DNA from 2 places in the Colwellia sp. MB3u-55 genome. Region 2 is predicted to be linked to the other one. Evidence: riboswitches for the same ligand, from Rfam matches in the RefSeq annotation. Region 2 holds a riboswitch; the other holds the start of a gene.
The links. Region 2 has a riboswitch for cyclic di-GMP ahead of H4J66_RS05495 (DUF3718 domain-containing protein). Riboswitches for the same ligand answer to the same signal wherever they lie in the genome.

Region 1: another riboswitch for cyclic di-GMP. It lies ahead of H4J66_RS15945 (GGDEF domain-containing protein); the one in region 2 lies ahead of H4J66_RS05495 (DUF3718 domain-containing protein).

What each region holds. Positions count from the first base shown of each region.
Region 1 covers NZ_JACGUS010000120.1:105,775-116,641, forward strand. Annotated here, with positions in the region: gene H4J66_RS15930 (thioesterase family protein) at 89-556, opposite strand; gene recQ (DNA helicase RecQ) at 721-2,532, shown strand; gene H4J66_RS15940 (cytochrome c) at 2,606-2,905, opposite strand; gene H4J66_RS15945 (GGDEF domain-containing protein) at 3,183-4,157, opposite strand; cyclic di-GMP riboswitch class I at 4,388-4,470, opposite strand; gene H4J66_RS15950 (hypothetical protein) at 4,630-6,462, shown strand; gene H4J66_RS15955 (hypothetical protein) at 7,047-7,301, opposite strand; gene tesB (acyl-CoA thioesterase II) at 7,454-8,311, shown strand; gene H4J66_RS15965 (mechanosensitive ion channel family protein) at 8,308-9,561, opposite strand; gene H4J66_RS15970 (acyltransferase) at 9,588-10,490, opposite strand.
Region 2 covers NZ_JACGUS010000101.1:20,134-31,000, reverse strand. Annotated here, with positions in the region: gene H4J66_RS05520 (DEAD/DEAH box helicase) at 1-126, shown strand, start outside; gene H4J66_RS05515 (hypothetical protein) at 147-800, shown strand; gene H4J66_RS05510 (GGDEF domain-containing protein) at 811-1,701, opposite strand; gene H4J66_RS05505 (monovalent cation:proton antiporter family protein) at 1,951-3,918, shown strand; gene H4J66_RS05500 (patatin-like phospholipase family protein) at 4,449-5,603, opposite strand; gene H4J66_RS05495 (DUF3718 domain-containing protein) at 5,803-6,162, opposite strand; cyclic di-GMP riboswitch class I at 6,226-6,325, opposite strand; gene H4J66_RS05490 (3-oxoacid CoA-transferase subunit B) at 6,561-7,220, opposite strand; gene H4J66_RS05485 (CoA transferase subunit A) at 7,241-7,948, opposite strand; gene H4J66_RS05480 (hydroxymethylglutaryl-CoA lyase) at 8,017-8,934, opposite strand; gene H4J66_RS05475 (acetyl/propionyl/methylcrotonyl-CoA carboxylase subunit alpha) at 8,934-10,867, opposite strand, start outside.

The DNA of each region.
Region 1 (10,867 bases), on a different contig from region 2:
TGAATACCAGTTGCACATTTTTAACTAGACCTGAAACTAGCTATCGTATGAACACAAAGCCAGCACTTTGAAAACTAATCAGTGAAGATTAACCAACTAAATAAGTGCCAGTTCCAAAAGCAATGTGGTCACCTTTTTCGTTATGTAATTCCATGCGAGCAACAGCGACTTTATTGCCACTACGAATAATATGGGCTGTGGCGATAAACTCCTCACCACGACCTGGTCGTAAATAATCGGTACGCAGATCTATCGTTCCTAAGCAGCTCAAACTTTGTTGAATTGTTGTTGGTGTTTTGTGCTCAAGTTGTTCAATCATATTTGCTGCCACGACAACACCACCAGCAAAATCAAGGGCTGATGCAGTAACACCACCATGTAGCGTTTTCTGTAATGGGTTACCCATTAACTTATCTTGCCATAAAAAACGTACTTCTGAGGTATTACAATCAAATTTACTAACGGTTAGGCCCAGTAATTTATTAAAGGGAATGTTGTGTGACCAAAAATAAGTAAGTTGCTCAATCATCTGTTTTTCATCTAAATTATTTGTCATAATCCTTCCAATTTAGCCAGCAGATTTTTCTAACTGGTCTAATGTCTCATTGCAGCTTAGCACTTATCTTTCTAAGCATTCAAGAAATACTAAAACAGTGCTCTCGACTTTTCTTGTGACTGGGGTAAAATAACAATAATTGTTGTTTAATAAAGTTTACTCCGTTGCTAAAAGCTCCCCCTACAGTCTCACAAGCTCAGCTTGAAGATGCGTTAAAGCATCATTTTGGTTATCAAACTTTTCGAAGTGGACAATTAGAAATTATTCAGCAATTATTTCAGGGTCGAGACAGCTTAGTGCTTATGCCAACGGGTGGTGGAAAATCGATGTGTTATCAACTGCCTGCTGTATTATTACCAGGAATAACCATAGTTGTTTCACCCTTAATCGCTTTAATGAAAGACCAAGTTGATGGTTTGACTCGACAAGGTATTTCAGCAGCTTTTGTAAATTCAAGTTTAGATCAAGAAACAATCAATGATATTTTTGAGCGTTTATCTCGTAGTGAGCTTAAGTTGTTATACATAGCTCCAGAGCGTTTAAAAAATTATTATTTTATGCAACGCTTAGCGAGCATACAGATAAGTTTATTTGCTATTGACGAAGCGCATTGTATTTCACAATGGGGACATGATTTTCGGCCGGCATACACACAACTTCATACAATTAAACAACGCTTTCCATCGGTACCTGTTATGGCGTTAACAGCAACGGCCGACGTTACAACCCGAAGAGATATTCTTCTTCAACTCGCATTGACTGATCCTTATATTCACCTTGACAGTTTTGATCGGCCTAATATTCGTTTTACCTTAGCTGATAAATATAAGGGCGATCACCAAGTGTTACGCTACATTAAAAAGCGTGGTGATGATTGTGGCATTGTTTACTGTAGTAGCCGCTGGCAAGTTGAGAAGTTATCTAAAATGTTAGCAAGTGCGGGTGTAAATTGTTCTGCCTATCATGCTGGCATGGAAACAGAGATGCGCAATATTGTCCAAGATGGTTTTGCCAAAGATAATATTCAAGTGGTTATTGCCACGGTAGCTTTTGGGCTAGGCATCAATAAATCAAATATTCGCTTTGTGATTCATTTTGAACCTCCGAGAACACTTGAGTCATATTATCAAGAGATTGGCCGTGCTGGCCGAGACGGTTTAGTGGCAGAAGCGTTATTTTTATATGATGAAAAAGACGTAGAACGCATTACTAAGTATATAGCTGATGGTGATAATGAAGAAAGGGTGAATGTTGAACAACAGCGTTTTCAAGCGTTAAAAGGCTTTATTGAAGCTCAAACCTGCCGTCGACAAGTTGTACTTAATTACTTTGCAGAATTTACCACAAAAAAATGTGGTAACTGTGATATTTGTTTAGATCCACCCACTCAATTTGACGCTACTGAAGCCGCACAAAAAGTCTTGTCTTGTGTGTTTCGTATCAAGCAACAAGGTGATATTGAACATGTTGTGCAAGTGCTCAGAGGGGAGTTAACCGAAAAAGTTAGGCAACTGCAGCATGAAAAAGTGTCAACTTTCGCTATCGGTAAAAGTAAAACGCCAGGATATTGGTTTGCTATTATTAGACAATTGATTCATTTAGGATTTTTACAACAAGATATCTCTCAACAATCTGCGTTATTTTTAACACAAGCATCGCGTTCGGTGTTGAAAGGGGATGAACCCTTAATGTTAGCTTCACCAAGGTTGCAAAAAGCAAGTTATTGGCAACAAGATAAAACTGATAAACGTTATGACCGTGTCTTATTTGTTAAATTAAGAACTTTGCGTAAAACGATTGCTGATGTAGAGGATATTGCGCCATTCATTGTTTTTAATGATGCAACGTTGTCAGAGCTTGCGCGTATAAAGCCAAAAACATCACAGCAAATGCTAAATATTAATGGTATTGGTGATACAAAACTTGCCCGTTACGGACATGACTTTTTGCAGGTTATTCAACAGCATAATGCTTAAAACAAAAAACGCTCAATTGAGCGTTTTTTAATATTATTTTTTGATGAACCAGGTTCAACAATAATTATTGAGTTTATTTTAAACTAGCGTAATAAGCGGCAATATTCGCGATATCTTCATCACTCAAACCCATAGCCATAGGTCCCATGATTGCATTTTTACGTGTGCCAGCTTTAAAGGCTTTTAATTGGCTCGCCGTGTAAGCTTCTTTTTGTCCAGCAAGATTTGGGTACATTGGAACTGCAGAAATACCTGCAACACCATGACAAGCGGCACACATACCAGTTTTTGCTTTACCAGCAGCAACATCACCAGCAAAAACAGGAGATACCATCATTAAAGTAGCAGCAACAGCTAAAGTAATTTTTTTCATAACTTATTTCTCTCTTAGTCGTTAGGAATTTTACACTACATTCAGTATATGAGAAAACAAGGAGGCTGTCGTCGACTTTTTTTAGCTAAGCACTAGCAATGTGATCTTCTTTGATTTATCACTGAGTATATTAGGATTATTACCGCTTATATTAAGTAAGGTGGGAGCATACTATCACTGATATTATTTTTTGAAGTGAAAATATCAGCGATAGAAAAAACCTAATTTAGCAAAAAGTATCTTGTTGAGTGATTAAGAACTTAATGTATTATTTTTTCTATAAATCGGGTAGCAACAGACGTGACTTTTTTAAGATACTGTTGGCATTTTCAGCAACATTAAATATGCCTACACCAGTAGATAATGTCATTTGAGGTAATCTAATACCAGACTTACTACTAACAAAGCGCAGTTTTTCAACGCCATGTGCTATTTTATCAGCAATTTCTCGAGCACTTCCTTTGTCAATATCAGGCAACAGAATTAAAAATTCATCGCCACCAGAACGTATTGGTAGGCCGCTGCCAGCAACATAACTACTTACTTTACTAGCTATTTTTGATAAGAGAACATCACTAATTAAATGACCGAATTGCAGATTAACTTCTGAAATTTGATCAACACAGACGACAATTGCGGCAACTTGCCGACTTGGATCTTCTGTTAGCCATAAATCTAAATGCTTAGACATGGCTTTACGATTATAAAGACCGGTAAGTGGATCCATGTAAATTTCTTCACGTACTTCTTTTAATTCAACTTTCAAAGCTTGTGTTTTTTTACGGGTAAAAGAAATATGTTCAGCAAATTTTTGTTGGTGTAGTTTAAAGGCTTTAGATGCTTGGCGAATACTATTTACCGCAACGACTATTTTTTCTTTATCGTTAGATTGTAGGTCAGAAACATTACTGTCTAGCGTGGTAATAAGTTTATTAATACTCTGCGATGATTTTTGGCTGTTTTTTTCAACATGGGTGACAACGTCATTAAGGTCGTCAATGAGTTCATCTCTGAATTTACTTTGACCTAAAATGAACTGACGATAATTTTCTTCAATGAAGAAATCATCAAGTTTTTTACCTGTGGCAAGTTTATTTTCAATAGCAGTATTAAGAAGAATGTTTTTTTTATTAATATATTCGTAGCTAACTGAATAATTAATTGGGCTGACAGGTAAAAGCCACCGCTGTAATTGTTTTACGGCCATGTTCATTTTTAGTTCAGCTTGTTTTATGGAATCATGATATTTCATTGTTCCATCTCAATTTGTACACCCAATTAACAATATCAATAGACCATTTTCTAGTAAAAACAAGTAAAGTACCACATATATATTTTGTCTTTAAAAAACATATGCTTAGTTATATAGTATTTTAAATGAAGTTAATATATGGCAGAAAATAATTAAAAAGAAGGGAAGGACCGCAAAGTATACCGAAAGCAAACTGTTCAAAATAAAGACAAGCCCCCACTATATCTATACTTGGCAGTTCCGCTATCCTAGGTTTCCCCTTAGACCGGTAACTTTGCGTCTCTAGCTTTCACTAGATTTGCCCTTTTCGAGTTTTAGAAACTCTAAATTCATTATAAGCGTTGAACTATGCTTGTAAACCTTTATTATGGATAATTTGTTGAACCGTAACGAAAACCTATAAGTAATAGATAAATTTATAGGTTATGGCTGATCACTCTACTGATCATGAGATAAAGGATTTTAGTTCATAATGCCCTGTAAGCTGTTGTTGATCTTTTGTTTTTTTATAGCTCCTTCATTTTGTTTTGCCAATGATGCTTTAAACGTTGAGCAAAACATTAAAGATGTAGAACGCTATTTTTTACAAGACGCTGAAAACCTTCCCTACGAAGAGATTATTACGCTTTCAAAAAAAATTTTAGGATCTCAAGAAAATTATACCGTCCAAATTCGTGGAAAAACCTTCATCCTTCTTGCTGATGTTGCCAATAATAAGGGTGAAAATAGCGAGGCATTTCATTTTGCGCAAGATGGAATTTCTCTGCAAGGACTTGAACCAGCAATAAAGTTTAATTTATTGCTGAAAGTTGCAGATGGCTATTATTTACAGGAGAAGTATGAGAAAACTCAAAATATGGCAACCAATGTCATCTTAATTGCTGATTCTCCACAAGTGCTAAAATATCGCTTAATTGCTTTGAGTTATCGAGCTGTTACCTATGCGTTGCAAAATAAAAACGATTTATCGATGAATGATCTTAATCAAGTTAAGGTGCTGATTTCTGTAAATCCTCAGTATGAGGACCACCTTTGTCTTTTAGAAATTTTAGCAACGGCACATTATTATTTAGGCGATTATCAAGCATCGCTAACCATGCAAAATAAGTTATTAACCTTAAAATTTGATTTAGATAAATTAGCTAATATTGACCAAACTTATTTACACTTAGGCCGTGCTTATTTTCAGTTAAATTTATTTGATGATGCTTACAATGCTTTTTGGGAAGCACAAAAATATGGTAAAAATAAAAATGCGCCAATTAGTGCTGCCTATGCTGAATTAGGATTGGCAGAGGTGTTATTAAAGCAGGGAGAGTTCAGTGATTCACATAACTGGCTATTATCAGCCAGTGCTACATTTAATGAAAAGAGCCTAAGTAAGCCTTATTTAACCTCGTTAATTTTATTAGCAGAGACCTCAAGTCTATTAAACAATAAAGCTTTGTATCAACACTACCTTCAACTAGCAGAATTAAATGCTAAACACATAAAGCTATCAAAAAAGCAGGCTAAATTATTACTTTTATTAAGTGATATGTATCAGAAAAACGGTGATTATAAAAATGCGTTAATTGCCCATAAAGATTATCTTGTATTACTTGAACAGTTTCAGAAAAAGGCTGAGCCCTCATTAATTATCGACTCCAGTCAAATGTTAAGTGCAAATGATAAAAGTCGAAATTTAATCCTGAATCTCGCAGAACAGAGTAAGTTACAAACTCAATTTAGTGCAAAATTTATCGCGCAAAAAGAGGTCATATATTTATTGATTGTGATCGTTATTTTATTATTGATTACGTTGGTTTTTTTTGGATTAAGGCAAAGAACGTTACGCTTAAATCAAGTATACGATGAAGTGGAACAGCCATTATCTTATTTGGTAACGCCCTCTCAAACTAAAAGAAATTATCAACTAAATTATAAAATGGCGAGGAAATACGACTATCCCTTAGCGATTGGCTACTTATCAGTTGTTAACTGGCAAGAGCTTTCCTTTCACTTTAATCATAAAGTTATGCTCGAAGTTTCAAAAACATTAGCGATCTTACTTAATGAGTCCAAAGGTGAATTTGATGAAGCGGGTACAATTAACGATGGTGAATATTTACTGATAGCCCCCCACCAAACTCAAGCTGAAATAGCGATTAAGTTAAATAGTTTAGCTAACGCGATTAAGCTTAGATTCTTCGCTAATTTAGGTGATTATTCACTTAAAATTCGCTACGCCTATGGTTCACCCACAGCACAAGATATTGACCCTTACATATTTTTATCGCGTTTAAGTGAAACCACTAAAGCGTAGTCAATATTACTTTTCATTTTAATAGGTTTAATATGATTTTTGTATTGTCCATTGCTGTTATTTTTGTAGCTTTGAGTATTTATTTTTATTTTCGATTGGAAGGTCTACAACGCGCATTATTTAGTATGAAAAAAGAGCTCAGTAGTAGTCAGAAAGAAAATAAGTTTTATATAGACTCTATGGCTATAATTGCCAAGTGACACGAAGATTTTGTTAAAAATCGATTACAAATAATTAAAAATTGCCAGGCATTAGAGCCTGAGACGATTGAAATTATTTCACCACTGATTAATAACTATGCAGCAATTTTTATTGAGTGTTTAAAAGGAAAAGGCAAACTGCAGTCAATCACTAAAAAGTGTTATGGAAATTTCGACGATGACGCTTTTAAAAAGTTTGTGGAGCATATCGCTAAGCAAGATGCGAGCGTAAGGCGTATGTGGTCAAGTAATAATTTGACGGGGTATATTTCTTTAATTGAAACTTTATTACTCACTAAAACTAAAAAAGATGCCTAACTGGGGCATCTTTTCATGTATCTCTGAAAGTAGGCTAGGTATTTGCCTTTAATCAAGGATGAATAACTAAGGACGAATAATTATACTTGGCGTTGAGTCTACTTCACCTTCACCGTTAATAGTTGCTGTTTTACCATTGCATTGTAATATGGCTAAGCTGCCGTTATTGCTGTTTCTAATAAAAGATAAGTCGTAACCAAACTGAGTCATGCTACTGGCGGCAAATTTTTGTGCAAGAGAAAGCCTGTCCCATAGCGACTGCTCCTCATTACTACCTTGCCTTCTTTCTAACAATACTTCTCTTTCTAATAGCGCTTCCATTGAGATCTCTTCGTATTTTTAGTCAATAATTTTCTTATTGCTTAGATATTACCTTGCAGCGTATGAATTTTCAACAATTTTAAAATGTCGCTAAAGATATAAATTATAAATATGCTATAGTCAAAATTTTATATCAGTGAGTGCTAAATATTATGAGTCAAGTGTTGGATGATTTATCTTCATTATTAGAATTAGAGGTAATCGAACAAGGAATTTATCGTGGTCAAAGTCAAGATTTAGGCTTTCGTGCGCTGTTTGGTGGTCAAGTAATGGGACAAGCTGTTTCTGCCGCTCAAGAAACAGTAAATTCAGCACGTAATGTTCACTCTCTTCATTCTTATTTTCTACGTCCAGGCGATGCGAGTAAGCCGGTTGTTTATGAAGTGGAAAATATTCGTGATGGAAAAAGTTTTAGCACTCGCCGTGTTAAAGCAATTCAAAACGGTAAAGATATATTCTATATGACGGCCTCTTTTCAACAATATGAAAAAGGCATTGAGCATCAAGATCTTATGCCTGATGTACCCGCACCTGAAGATTTAGCGTCTTACACAGATTTTATTTTCGATAACCAAGATAAAATACCTGAAGAAATTAGAGGTAAATTTTTAGCTGAAAAACCCATCGAAATGCGTCCTGTTGAACCTTATAATTGGCTGCAACCCGAAAAGACAGCACCTAAGTCTCAGATGTGGATAAAAGCAAACGGTACCTTATCTGATGATTTGCGTATTCATACTTATATGCTGGCTTATACTTCTGACTTCTTGTTTTTACCAACGGCTTTATTTCCCCATGGCTTGAGTCATTGGCAACCCAATTTACAGATTGCCACTATTGACCATGCTATGTGGTTTCATCGCCCATTTCGTTTTGATGATTGGCTGCTTTACGTTATGGACAGTCCGTCAGCAAGTGGCGGCCGCGGCTTAGTTAAAGGACAAATTTTTAATCGTCAAGGACAGCTTGTTGCCTCAACGATGCAAGAAGGCGTGGTTCGTCAACGTTAGAATTTTCGACTCGAGCGACTTTTTTGCCAGTCATAGCCGGTAGGATGTTGAAAAACACGTAAACTGAATACCGGTGCCATTGCGAATAAATGGTCAAAAATATCGGCTTGTATACCTTCATAATTCTTCCAGTTTTGGTCATTACTGAAGCAATATATCTCCAGCGGTAAGCCTGAGTCGGTTGCCGCTAATTGCCTGACCATGCAAGTCATCTCATTATGTATTTTTTCATGTTTAGCCAAATAAGCGGTAATATAAGCGCGAAAAGTTCCGACATTGGTTAACTGTCGGCTATTAACATTATCGTTAGATAAATTAGCCGTTTTTAAACTCGTGGTGATTTCATCAGATTTTTGCTGTAAATAATCTTTTAATAAACTAATTTCTTTGAGTTTTTCAATCTCTGCATTTTGATAAAATGAAATACTGTTAATATCAATAATAATACTACGCTTAATACGTCGACCACCTGAATTGAGCATGCCTCGCCAATTCTTAAATGAGCCATTTATTAAGGCGTACGTAGGAACGGTTGTCACTGTATTATCAAAGTTTTTTACTTTAACCGTATTTAAACCAATCTCAATCACATCACCATCAGCACCATAATTAGGAATTTCAATCCAGTCACCAGGCGCGACCATTTTGTTCGCTGATATTTGAATACTAGCGACTAAACCTTTAATCGTGTCCTGAAATACTAATAATAAAACAGCCGTTAATGCACCTAAACCACTGAGTAAATAAATAGGTGACTTATCTAAAATAAATGAAATAGATAAAATAGTGGCAACCAAATAAATAGCCAGTTTTATCACTTGTATCGTTGAGCTTAAGGGTAAGTAGCGGTCACGCGCCGTATTTTGATAGAGACTTCTAATGACGTTTAAAACAGCACTGATACAACGTGCAATTTGAAAACTGAGAGCTATTTTTACAAAAACCACTAAAACGGCGCCAAGTAATGCCTGTTCCGGCAGTAAAATAGGCGTTAAAAACAGTAGTACGAATAACGGGATTAAAAAAGCGAAGCGAGAAAAAACATTATGCTCTAATAAAACATCATCCCAAGTGTTTTTTGTTCTGCTGACCATTTTGTTAACAAAAGCTAATACCTGATATTTTGCGAGGTAGTAACCCAATGCCGAAATGACAAAAATGAGCATGCAACCAACAAAAATTGTGGTCATCGCTAAATACGCTTCGGCGATACCTTGGTTAGTTAACCATGTGCTAATGAGTTCACTCATTTAAGTTTCCTTTTTCAATTTCAATGTTATTTAGCGGTATTATCATTATTAAACTCGATAAGTTTTTGGTCTTTATCAAGCCATAATTGATTAACCCACTTTTGAAATTTTATTTTAAAATTTCGATCGCGCACATAGTCGCCAACAAGATCATCGCCAATGTTTGAAACCTCTACATTGACATTTACCTGTTTAATTTTCCCCGCTAAAAAATCACTAAAAGTAGGGATGCCCTCTGGGTAATGAATGGTAATATTGACTATTTTATGCAAGTTGCCACCCATGGCTTCTAGCACAAAACCTATGCCACCCGCTTTAGGTTTAAGTAGATGTTTAAACGTGGAATTTTGCTTATCGTGCTTTTTGTTAGTGAAGCGTGTTCCTTCTATAAAGTTCATTATGCTGACGGGTTTATGCTTGAATTTAGCACAAGCTTTACGCGTGGTTTCAACGTCTTTACCTTTTAAATGGGGATTCTTTTTAATGAAAGATTGGCTATAACGCTTCATAAATGGAAAGTCGAGAGCCCACCAAGCCAAGCCTAAAAAAGGCACAAAAATGAGTTCTTTTTTTAAGAAAAATTTCAAAAAAGGAATTTTGCGATGCATGACTCGCTGCAAGATAACAATATCAACCCAGCTTTGGTGATTACAGATGACCAAATACCATTCTTTCATGGTTAGTTGATCTAAGCCGGTTACTTTAATTTCTGTTTTATTAAAGAGCTTTTGAATGAAGGTGTTAACACCCACCCAATTACTTGCCATTTGATCTAATAAATAGCTGAATATTTTCTTAGCAAAAGTTAAGGGAATAATAGCCTTACAAAATGAAAATATAATAATAGGTATTAACCAGAAAAGCGTATTAATGGTATAAATTGTTAGCGAAATAATATGAATAAGTAGCGGAGGTAAAAAATTCAACATGGAATACTTGCTCAATATAACAAAAATAAATAGATGTTAGATCATAATCTGATTTGAAGTAATTTTCAGCAAAAACAGTGAAATAAATTAATCACGATTAACAACCGTTTGAAAACGATTAATCATCAAGTTGTTGAAATGAGTAAAAGTTAACGAGGCTTAATGCTAATAATTAGCAGAAAAAGGCGTTTTAGGTGTCTATTATTGATATTTTATAATGAGGTAAAAACCACCATCTTGTTATTTCAAGTTAAATAACTCGCCATTTTTTAAGTTTTAAAGGATATAAATACCGAATTAATTCGATATAACAAGTCAACAGCCTAAAAAGGACAAACTCATCTATATTATGGCAAAAAGTTGATTGCAAATTACCT
Region 2 (10,867 bases):
TACAAAGCGACACAAGAGAAAAACCAATTAATTGCCCGTAAAAAGGCAGACAGTACGCCAGCGGCTAAACGACGTGCAAAAGTGGCAAAAAAAGCCAAACCAGCACCTACCGGTAAACGTAGATAATTTATTGTTGAACAGTACTTATGGCACACACCTTAGTTGATATACCTTTTGAACAACGCCATCAGTGCTGGTTTTGTGGCGAGCCATCTGAATTAACATTTGGCTTCCCGCATCAATACTTTCTAGTTTTTGATTGCTCACACCCGCCATTATCTGTGCCTAGTTGTCGTGAATGTACTTCTTTAGCGAGAAAGGCAAAGCAGCATTCTATTTGGGCTGTTGCTAATAATGTTAAGCACTTTTTAGCACAAACCTATCAAAAAGATTTAGCGATAGGTATCAATTGGACGAAAGAAGAGCTTGCCGATAGTGAGTTTGAAAGCGGAAATTTTGTTGGCTTTCAAAAAAGTGCTTGGATGATGTATGAAATAGCCAAACAACGCTTAAATTATCAAGGCTGGCTATTGTCGCTTGAGGGCGTCGAACTCGATGTTGATTATATTGGCACCGAGTTTACTTTTGATGGGGTAACTTACCCAAGTGTTGATCTTGCTATTGAGCACTTTATTGAAACCTATGACTTGTCGGCTGAAAACTTTAAAAAAGCACTATCAATTGTCGGCATTGAAAAATTTGGCAAAGCGGTAAGATTTTGCCGCCTGCTTATTGGCAGAACGCCAGAGCAACAAAAATTAGCGCTTCGCTATTTTGCAGAAGACGAAAAGTTAAGCTAAGTTAACCTCACTAGACTAAACTTAGCTTACGGTCTTTAAATATTTTTCTTTGATATAGCGCTTTGTCGGCGCGTTTAAAAAAACTTGTTTGCGTATCCATCCTGTCCATAAAAGTATGCCCTAAACTACAACTGACCTGATATTTTGATAATAAAGGATCACAAGTCATTGCGTTGTATATGCGCTGTTCAATAAAGAGTAGAGAATCTAGTGTGGCATTTTCAACAATGATTGAAAACTCATCACCACCAAATCTAAATAAACTATCAGAATCTCGAACACTTTCTTTAAGCGCCAAAGAAAATTGAATCAAGACTTCATCACCTAAATTATGGCCATGACTGTCGTTAATTAATTTAAACTTATCGAGATCGCAGACGATTAAACCGACCTTACTATTTTGTCGGTTCGCATGGTGCATAGCACGTTTTAACTGCTCATCAAAGCATCGGCGATTATTTAAAGAGGTTAATCCATCTTGCATCGCTAACAGCAAAGCTTCCTGATACTGTAAAGCATTATTTAATGGGTGAATTAAATACTGATGTAACTCGTTAAGTATCTTATAATTAGTCATGCTTATTGGTGAATTAATGGCGTAGGTCAAAATACCAACAAATTTTTGGTTTAGTTTTAATTCAAAACTACGTTCATTTTTACCTTGTCTACTCCCTCTAATCGAAGCGGTCATATCACCTTTTTTGAAATATAGACCTGAAAAATCGACATACTTAGCTGCTTCCATTGCAAAAATATTGAGTAAACGATCAAGCTCTAGCGATGTTTGGAGTTGTTCCATTAACGCTAATTTTCTATTAGATTTTTCATGATCAGGGCTATCGAACACTTTAAAAGCGTTATATTGAAAAGCCTGATTATCTACTAAATTTAATGTCTGCATATCATCACCTGATTATTTTATCAGGTAAGACTAAGCAATTTTTATACCTAAATTTATTTTAAAGTGGTTTTTTTATAGTATTGATATTAAATGAATTTATATTAATAAAAACTTTGACGAATTTTTGACAATTCATTAATGGCAAGGAGTTGCCGCTGTCAAACTACCGATAATTGCTTTAGACTCAGTAGTGCTCATTCTATTTTTATAAATTTAATACCGATGCGAATGATATAATAAGGATTTTTTGTGACAGGTCATTTTGAACTTTTAGCGATTCTATCAAGTGCTGTACTTATTGTTTGGTTATTTCGCCGTTTACACTTACCAGCAATTTTAGCCTACTTAGTAGCAGGCATGCTGGTTGGCGATCATGGTTTATCTCTGGTTCAGGACCAAGTAGATTACGATCACTTTGCTGAGTTAGGTATCGTCTTTTTACTTTTCACCCTTGGCTTAGAATTTTCATTACCTAAATTAATCGCCATGCGCCATCTGGTCTTAGCGGTTGGTAGTCTTCAAGTGGGTATTTCGTTAGCTTTTTTTATGGGCATTGCTTTGTTGTTTGGTCAGACATTTGCTAGTTCCTTGATTATTGGTGGTATTATAGCGCTTTCTTCAACAGCCATCGTTATTCGGCAATTGAGTGAAACGGGCGCAATGAAAAGAAAGTCTGGGCAGCTCTCTGTTGCTATCTTACTTTTTCAGGATGTAGCCGTTGTTCCCTTATTAATTATTATCCCGATGTTTGCCCAAGAGTCTGATAGCTCAATGGTTGTTGAGTTATTGATTGCTCTAGTTAAAGGCGTCTTTGTCGTTACCTTGTTAATGTTTGCCGGTAAATGGTTGCTGCCACGTTTATTTAATTTAGTGGCGCAAGTTAGAACGGATGAATTGTTTGTTCTAACAACCTTACTCGTTACCTTAGTGGCATCATCATTGACTCAATGGTTTGGCTTATCTATGGCTTTAGGAGCTTTCCTTGCCGGTATGATGTTAGGTGAAAGCCAGTATAAGTATCAACTTGAAGCCGATATCCGGCCTTATCGTGATATCTTACTAGGCTTGTTTTTTGTAACGGTCGGTATGAAACTCGACATCGGTATCGTTTATTCTTCACCATTAGTTATTATCGGCGTTATGGTCAGCTTTATGGTGGTTAAAATACTTATTATCGCCTTTTTAGCAAAACGCGCAGGAGAAGCGGCTAAAGATGCTTGGGCTGCAGGTATTATGTTGGCACAGATGGGTGAATTTGGCTTTGTGCTTATCGCTTTAGCCAATCAGGTTAAATTGTTACCGGTTGAAACTGCTTCTATCTTGTTAGGCGCAGGTGTATTGAGTATGGCGATAACACCTTATATGATTAACAATGCTCGTCGTTGGTCGTTGATGTTGAGTAACGAAAAGCCCATAGATACCGATCATTTAGCCGAACTTCCCGAGCAAACAGAGTTAAGTGACCATGTTATTATTTGTGGTTTTGGTCGAATTGGCCAAACAGTGAGTCGTTTTTTAAAGCAAGAATCGATTAAATTTGTTGCTATTGATATCGACCCACTTAGGGCAACAAAAGCGCGTGAAGCAGGAGAAAATGTACTTTTTGGCTCATCAAGACAAACTGAATTATTACAAGCGGCCCACTTGTCGAAAGCTAAGCTTGTTGTTATTGCTTTTGGTGAAGATAAACAATCACTTGAGGTTATTCAAAAAGTCAGATCATTATCACCTGATGTTCCTATCCTTGTGCGTACTCGAAATGATGATCAACTGCAAGCATTGCAAGAAGCGGGTGCTAATCAAGTGGTACCAGAGAGTTTAGAGGGTAGCTTAATGCTGGTCTCTCAAGTGTTATCTTTAACCGGTGTGCCTTTTTCTCGTATTATTCGCCGTGTACAAAAAGAACGTAAAGACCACTACAGCCATTTGCATGGCTTTTTTCAAGGTGAACATACTGACATGAGCCCTGATGCTATGGATCGCATTGAATTCGCTAATGGGATTATATTAACGGAAAATTCTTTTGCTAATGGGCATTCTATAGCGTCACTGAATTTATCGGTAAAACGGGTCACGGTGGTTGCACTTCGCCGTAACAATATTGAATCAGAGCAACCCGATGAAGCCACTATTCTTCAAGCTCAAGATACTCTGATTGTACGCGGAAAACCCAGACGAGTAGAACGAGCAGAGCGCTTTGTCCAAAAGGGTGTTTAACTTTTCCCCTGACTTTATGCCGTGTTGTTAGATCTAGGCCTAGGTCTGATTCTAGGTCTAAATGCATAGAAATTGCAGGACATTTCATTCAAGTGTGGTTAACTTTTCTCTTGATTGTCCGCATTGTAGTTAGGTCTGAGTCTAGGTCTAGATGTTTAGAACGAGCAGGACATTTCATTCAAGTGGGGTTAACTTTTCTCTTGATTGTCCACAGTGTTGTTAGGTCTAGGTCTAGATGCTTAGAACGAGCAGGACATTTCATTCAAGTGTGGTTAACTTTTCTCTTGATTGTCCGCAGTGTAGTTAGGTCTGAGTCTAGGTCTAGATGTTTAGAACGAGCAGGACATTTCATTCAAGTGGGGTTAACTTTTCTCTTGATTGTCCACAGTATTGTTAGGTCTAGGTTTAGATGCTTAGAACGAGCAGGACATTTCATCTAAGTGAGGGTTAACTTTTTCCTTGATTGTCTGCAGTGTGGCTAAGCCAATAAACGCCTTGTTCAACAAGGCGTTTTCTTTAGTAATGGATCGCTATTCAAGAGATAAAAATTTTCTAATCGCTGTCTCTTGTTCCATAGCATCTTCAAATCCCAGTTTAATTAACTGCCGACAATAATTTTTTTCAAATAATAAATAACTGACAATACTTGATTCAGAGTCATTAGAGATACCTACGCTGCGTAATAATAAACGTATCGATAGCGGTAGGTCTGAAAAATACTCTACGGCCATGGCATTAAAGTCATGACTGGGATTAAGGAGAAATGATGATATCGGTTTTAAGCCATCTTTTTCTTTTCTAAGTTCTGGTGGAATAAGTTTTATCGTTTCATTAATTCGTTCTAGACGTTCAATATCGCTGTGTAATGTATCTGAGAAAATAGTATCAAGTAAATGACCGGCAACAGTAGAGGTTGTCGGTGGATGAGGATTATTCACTTTACTATGAAGTGGCGCTTTAGGTTGATCAACACCAACAATAAACAAATTTTCGCCACCTAAGTGTATCGCAGGGCTTAACGGTGAAAGTTGATGTATAGACCCATCACCATAATGCTCTTGGCGAATTTTGATAGAAGGAAACACGAGGGGAATAGCGGCAGAAGCCATTAAGTGTTCACTATTAATTTGGCAAGGCTCACCACGACGTTTAGCGCGAAACCAAGGAGAAATAGACTCATCTGATTGATAAAAACTAATTGAATCGCCATTACTGTAACTCGATGCAGTAATAGAAACTGCTGATAAATAACCACGTAAAATATTGGTGTCGATACGTTTAAAGTCAACCACCATATTAAGTAAGTCACGAAGTGGCGCGTTGTTTAGTAAACTACGCGCACTTTTATTGGCATAATCTGCTTGGAAACTTGCCAGCATACCTTTCGCCAAATGTGAAAAAACCCGTATACCATCACTATGGTATATTCGACTGGTATTAATATTATTCCAAACCCATTCTAATTTTTTTACCCCCAAATGAAAGCATGAAGAATAACAGGCTAGCGCTGTGGTATTTATAGCACCAGCAGAGGTGCCACATATAATGGGGAAGGGGATGCCATGATTTCTTGGGACAAATTTTGATATGGCAGAAAGCACACCTACTTGATAAGCCGCTCGAGCGCCACCGCCAGTAAGTATTAAAGCGTTCTTACTGTCTTTATAACTTCTTTTATTCAACATGTATATCGCAGTCTTCTTCGTATAACTTAAGTGTAATCAGTTTTTTAACATGGTGCTAGCTTAACGAGTCAAAAAATAGATTGAAATGACTAAGGCAAAAAAAAAGCCTGCAGAAGCAGGCTTTTTAAAATGACATAGAATTATTATCTAGTAAAACTGTACACTTGATTGAACAAATAACATCTACTAAAAAATAAGTTTAGCTGCTAACGCGTTCGTTAGCTGCGTCTATCAATGGTTGCGATCCGGTTTGCAAAATAGCTAAGTTTTCAGAAACAACTTTCTTTGGCAACTTTGAAATCATCAAAGCACCTGTTTTAACTGAACCATTAGACGATGCAAACGCCAACAGATTCTGTCCATTACACTCTATACCTTGAAAGATATTGCGAATTTTTAATCTATTCGTTTTTAAGAACGAACGCATGCGTTTCTTGTCGTCTGCAGCTACATACTCGCAAACGCTTTGAGCGATGCCAGCAGCTTGTGCTTTCGGCGCCGATACAACAGACGTTAATGTTAAAATAGTGATGGTAGAAGCTAGTAATAATTTTTTCATTTTAGTAACCTTGTAATTAATTTAGTTAGTAAAGGAAAAAACCACGGGATGTACCTTGTATAACGAGGTGACTCCGCTGTCATAGAATTTATATATAAAACATAAATCCCTTAGACCGGTGGTTTTGCGTAACACGATTTCACGTGTTTTGCCTTTTCTTTGTCCCTTTCAGTATTGCGAGTTGAGCCTATAAATGCAAGAAAAATGTGTAATACGTCAGTTACACAGGTAAAGTAATTTAATAAAAAAATACTTTTATCAATTTTTTTTCAAATATAACATGGGTTTAATCGGATGGTTGACTATCAAAACCGTTAAGTGAAATTTAAAATATAGAGTAAAAAAAAAGAGCTAAAGCTCTTTTTTTTATTCAATCTTATAATAAATATGCTACTAGGTTATCCAAATTTCATTTCAGGGACATGTTCAGGAACAATTAATTCACCGTCAGTGAGTTTTATTATTTCCTCTATACTGACCCCCGGCGCTCGCTCTAATAAATGAAACTTACCGTCTTTAATTTCGATAAAGGCTAAATCAGTGAGTACTCTTTTAATACAACCTTTACCTGTTAATGGTAGAGTGCAGTCGGATAAAAGTTTTGAAACACCATGTTTAGAAGCGTGAGTCATAGTAACAATAATATTGTCAGCACCTGCAACTAAATCCATAGCACCGCCCATACCTTTAATCAGTTTACCTGGGATCATATATGAAGCAATGTTACCGTTTACATCGACCTCAAAGGCACCTAGTACGGTTAAGTCGACATGTCCGCCGCGTATCATTGCGAATGATTCAGCACTATCAAAGATAGAGGCACCTTTTGCCATCGTGACCGTTTGTTTACCTGCATTAATTAAATCTGCATCAATCTCGTCTTCGGTGGGAAACTGTCCCATGCCAAGTAAACCATTTTCAGATTGAAGCATCACTTCTATTCCCGCAGGAATATAGTTAGCGACTAATGTTGGAATACCTATACCTAAGTTAACGTAATAACCGTCTTGTAATTCTTGTGCTACACGTTGTGCTAGCTGTTCTCTTGTTAAAGCCATTGTTTAGTCCCCTGAATTATTTATGACTGAGCAGTACGAACAGTTCTTTGTTCAATGCGTTTTTCAAATGTACCTAAAATCAATCGATTAACATAGATACCTGGTGTATGGATTTGGTCTGGGTCTAGCTCGCCAGGTTCAACTATCTCTTCAACTTCAACGACAGTAATTTTGCCTGCCGTTGCGGCCATAGGATTAAAGTTACGTGCTGTCTTTCTAAAAACTAAATTGCCGTAACGGTCGGCTTTCCAGGCTTTAACAATGGCAAAGTCGCCTTTAATTGCGGGCTCAAGGATATACATTTTACCGTCTATTTCACGCTCTTCTTTACCTTCTGCTACCGGTGTTCCATAACCTGTAGCCGTAAAAAAAGCAGGTATACCAGCACCACCAGCTCGCATTTTTTCAGCCAAAGTGCCTTGTGGTGTCAGCTCTACTTCTAATTCGCCATTCATCATTTGACGTTCAAATTCAGCGTTTTCACCAACATATGATGCAATGATTTTTTTGATTTGACGGTCTTGCAGTAACACACCTAAACCGAAATCATCGACACCACAGTTATTTGAAACCATCGTTAATGCTTTAGTGCCTTTGCGCTTTATTTCACTAATTAGATTTTCAGGGATACCACATAAACCAAAACCACCTGAGATAATGGTCATGCCATCTTCAAGTCCTGCCATCGCTTCTTCATAGCTTGCTACTACTTTGTCAAATCCGGCCATTATTCAATCCTCATTACATTTATTTCTATAAAGTATTTATCATACATCGTTATTTATTATTATATTTATTACTGTGCACGGTAAGCATTAGAAACTTTAGATGCCGGGGTTTTACCTAATTTATCACTGATAAACCAACCAGCATGGACTAACTTATCTAAATCAATACCGCTATCAATACCTAAACCATTGAGTAAATAAACCACATCTTCAGTGGCAACATTACCTGAAGCGCCCTTAGCATAAGGGCAACCACCCGATCCAGCAATGGCACTATCAATAACGGCAATACCATTTTGTAAAGCGGTGTAAATGTTAGTTAACGCCTGACCATAGGTATCATGAAAATGAACCGCTAGTTTAGCCTTAGGTACACGGGCACTAACCGCTTGTAACATCTTCTGTACATTAACGGGTGTTCCTACACCAACCGTATCGCCAAGCGATATTTCATAACAGCCCATTTGGTAAAGTTTTTCAGCCACTTCAGCCACTTTTTCTGGTGATACTTCACCCTCGTAAGGACAACCAACAACACAAGAAACATAGCCTCGTACCGGAATGTTTAATTTTTTGGCTGCGGCCATTATCGGTTCAAATCGCTCAAGGCTTTCAGCAATTGAACAGTTAATATTTTTTTGACTAAACGCTTCAGAAGCCGCGCCAAAAATGGCAACTTCGTTGGCATTCACCGCTACAGCCGCTTCAAAACCTTTCATATTTGGCGTGAGGGCGGCGTAAGTGACCCCTTTTTTACGTGCTATACCATTGAAAACATCGGTCGATGTTGCCATTTGAGGCACCCATTTTGGAGAAACAAAGCTGCCACTTTCAATGTAAGTGACTCCTGCATCACTGAGCAAATTAATTAAGGCAATTTTATCATCGGCACTGATTTGTTGTTTTTCATTTTGTAGGCCATCACGCGGGCCAACCTCAACGATTTTTACTTTTTTAGGTAAGGTATTATTAGCAAGGGAGCTCATTATGACTCCTGTGGCGTAAAAGCAAGTAATTCACTGCCGCCATCAACCATGTCACCTTCGGCGTAAAATAAGGTATCAATGGTACCGTCTTCAGGGGCTCTAATGGTGTGTTCCATTTTCATCGCTTCCATGATCATTAAGGGTTGGTCTTTAGTCACACTATCGCCGGCTTTGACTAATACGCTGACCATAGTACCGTTCATGGGGGCTAATAGGCCGCCATGATTATCATCAGCATTATTGTCACCACAATCAGGTTTAATATGAATAAAGTTAAAAACGCCATTTTGACGATATAAGCTAATATGATCACCTGAACTGTCAATGTTATGCGCGATAGTGGCTTGACTGCGATAGCCATCAATACTGACATGGAGTGTGTCACCGGCAATTTGACCTTGGCAGTCAACTGTTCGTCCTGCAACTGAAATTAAATAGTAGCTACGATTACCTTGACGTTTCTGTTCAACAGTCACTGGATATTCAATATGATTGTGGGCAAGAACTACCCGGTGATTATGCGCTTCGTTAGAGCGCCACGCTGAGGTATTATTCCAAGGAGAAAAAGGATCTTTGGTCGTTGCTACTTTTTGTTTCGCTTGTTCAGCCAGTGAAAGCACTAAATACAAAGCTGCCATCGGTAATTCGTCGGCTAACGCTTGTTTGTTATCATGAAATATTTCACTGTCGTATTTTTCGATAAAGCTGGTATCTATTTCTTCATTAATGAACGGTTTTGATGTCGCTAAGTTATAAAGAAAATCAATGTTGGTGGTAACACCTTTAATACGATATTCCGACAAGGCTTTTGTTAAGCGTTGCAGTGCTTTTTCACGATTTTCATCCCAGACAATTAGCTTAGCTATCATAGGATCGTAAAATACACTCACCTCATCACCTTGACGAACACCAGTATCAACACGAACATGTACGCTTTCTGCTGGCGGTTGTAAAAAATCTAGCGTGCCTGTTGCAGGTAAAAAATCATTATTTGGGTCTTCAGCGTAAATTCGCGCTTCAAAAGAGTGGCCATTAATGACTAACTGCTCTTGTGTTTTTGGTAAAACTTCACCAGCAGCAACTCTTAATTGCCATTCGACTAGATCTTGGCCACTGATCATTTCAGTCACCGGGTGCTCCACTTGTAAGCGAGTGTTCATTTCCATAAAGTAGAATGAACCGTCAACATCCAGTAAAAACTCTACCGTACCTGCGCCTTGATAACCAATAGCCTGGGCAGATTTTATCGCGGATTCGCCCATCGCTTTACGTAGCTTTTCACTCATTTTAAAGGCAGGCGCTTCCTCAATAACTTTTTGATGACGGCGTTGCACTGAACAATCACGTTCAAATAAGTAAACGGCATGTTGATGATTATCACAAAACACTTGAATTTCAACATGGCGAGGTTGTGTTAGATACTTTTCAACCAGCATTCTATCATCACCAAAGGATGACATTGCTTCACGTTTAGCTGCAGCAAAACCTTCACTAAATTCAGCTTCGCTCCACACTTGTCGCATGCCTTTACCACCACCACCGGCAGTAGCTTTTAATAATACTGGATAGCCCATATCGTCAGCCGCTTTTTTAATGATGGCTTCGGATTGATCATCACCATGATAACCAGGGACTAAGGGGACATTGGCTTTTTCCATAATGTTTTTAGCGGCAGACTTTGACCCCATCGCTTCAATGGCCGCAACGGGTGGACCAATAAAAACGATGTTTTCATCGCTACATCGACGACAAAAGTCAGCATTTTCTGAGAGAAAACCATAACCTGGGTGAATGGCTTGAGCGCCAGTACGTTTTGCCGCTTCAATCACTTTCTCTGATAATAAATAGCTTTCGCGAGAGGGCGATGGACCAAGGAAAATGGCTTCATCAGCCATGTTGACATGAAGTGAGTCAGCATCAGCATCTGAATATA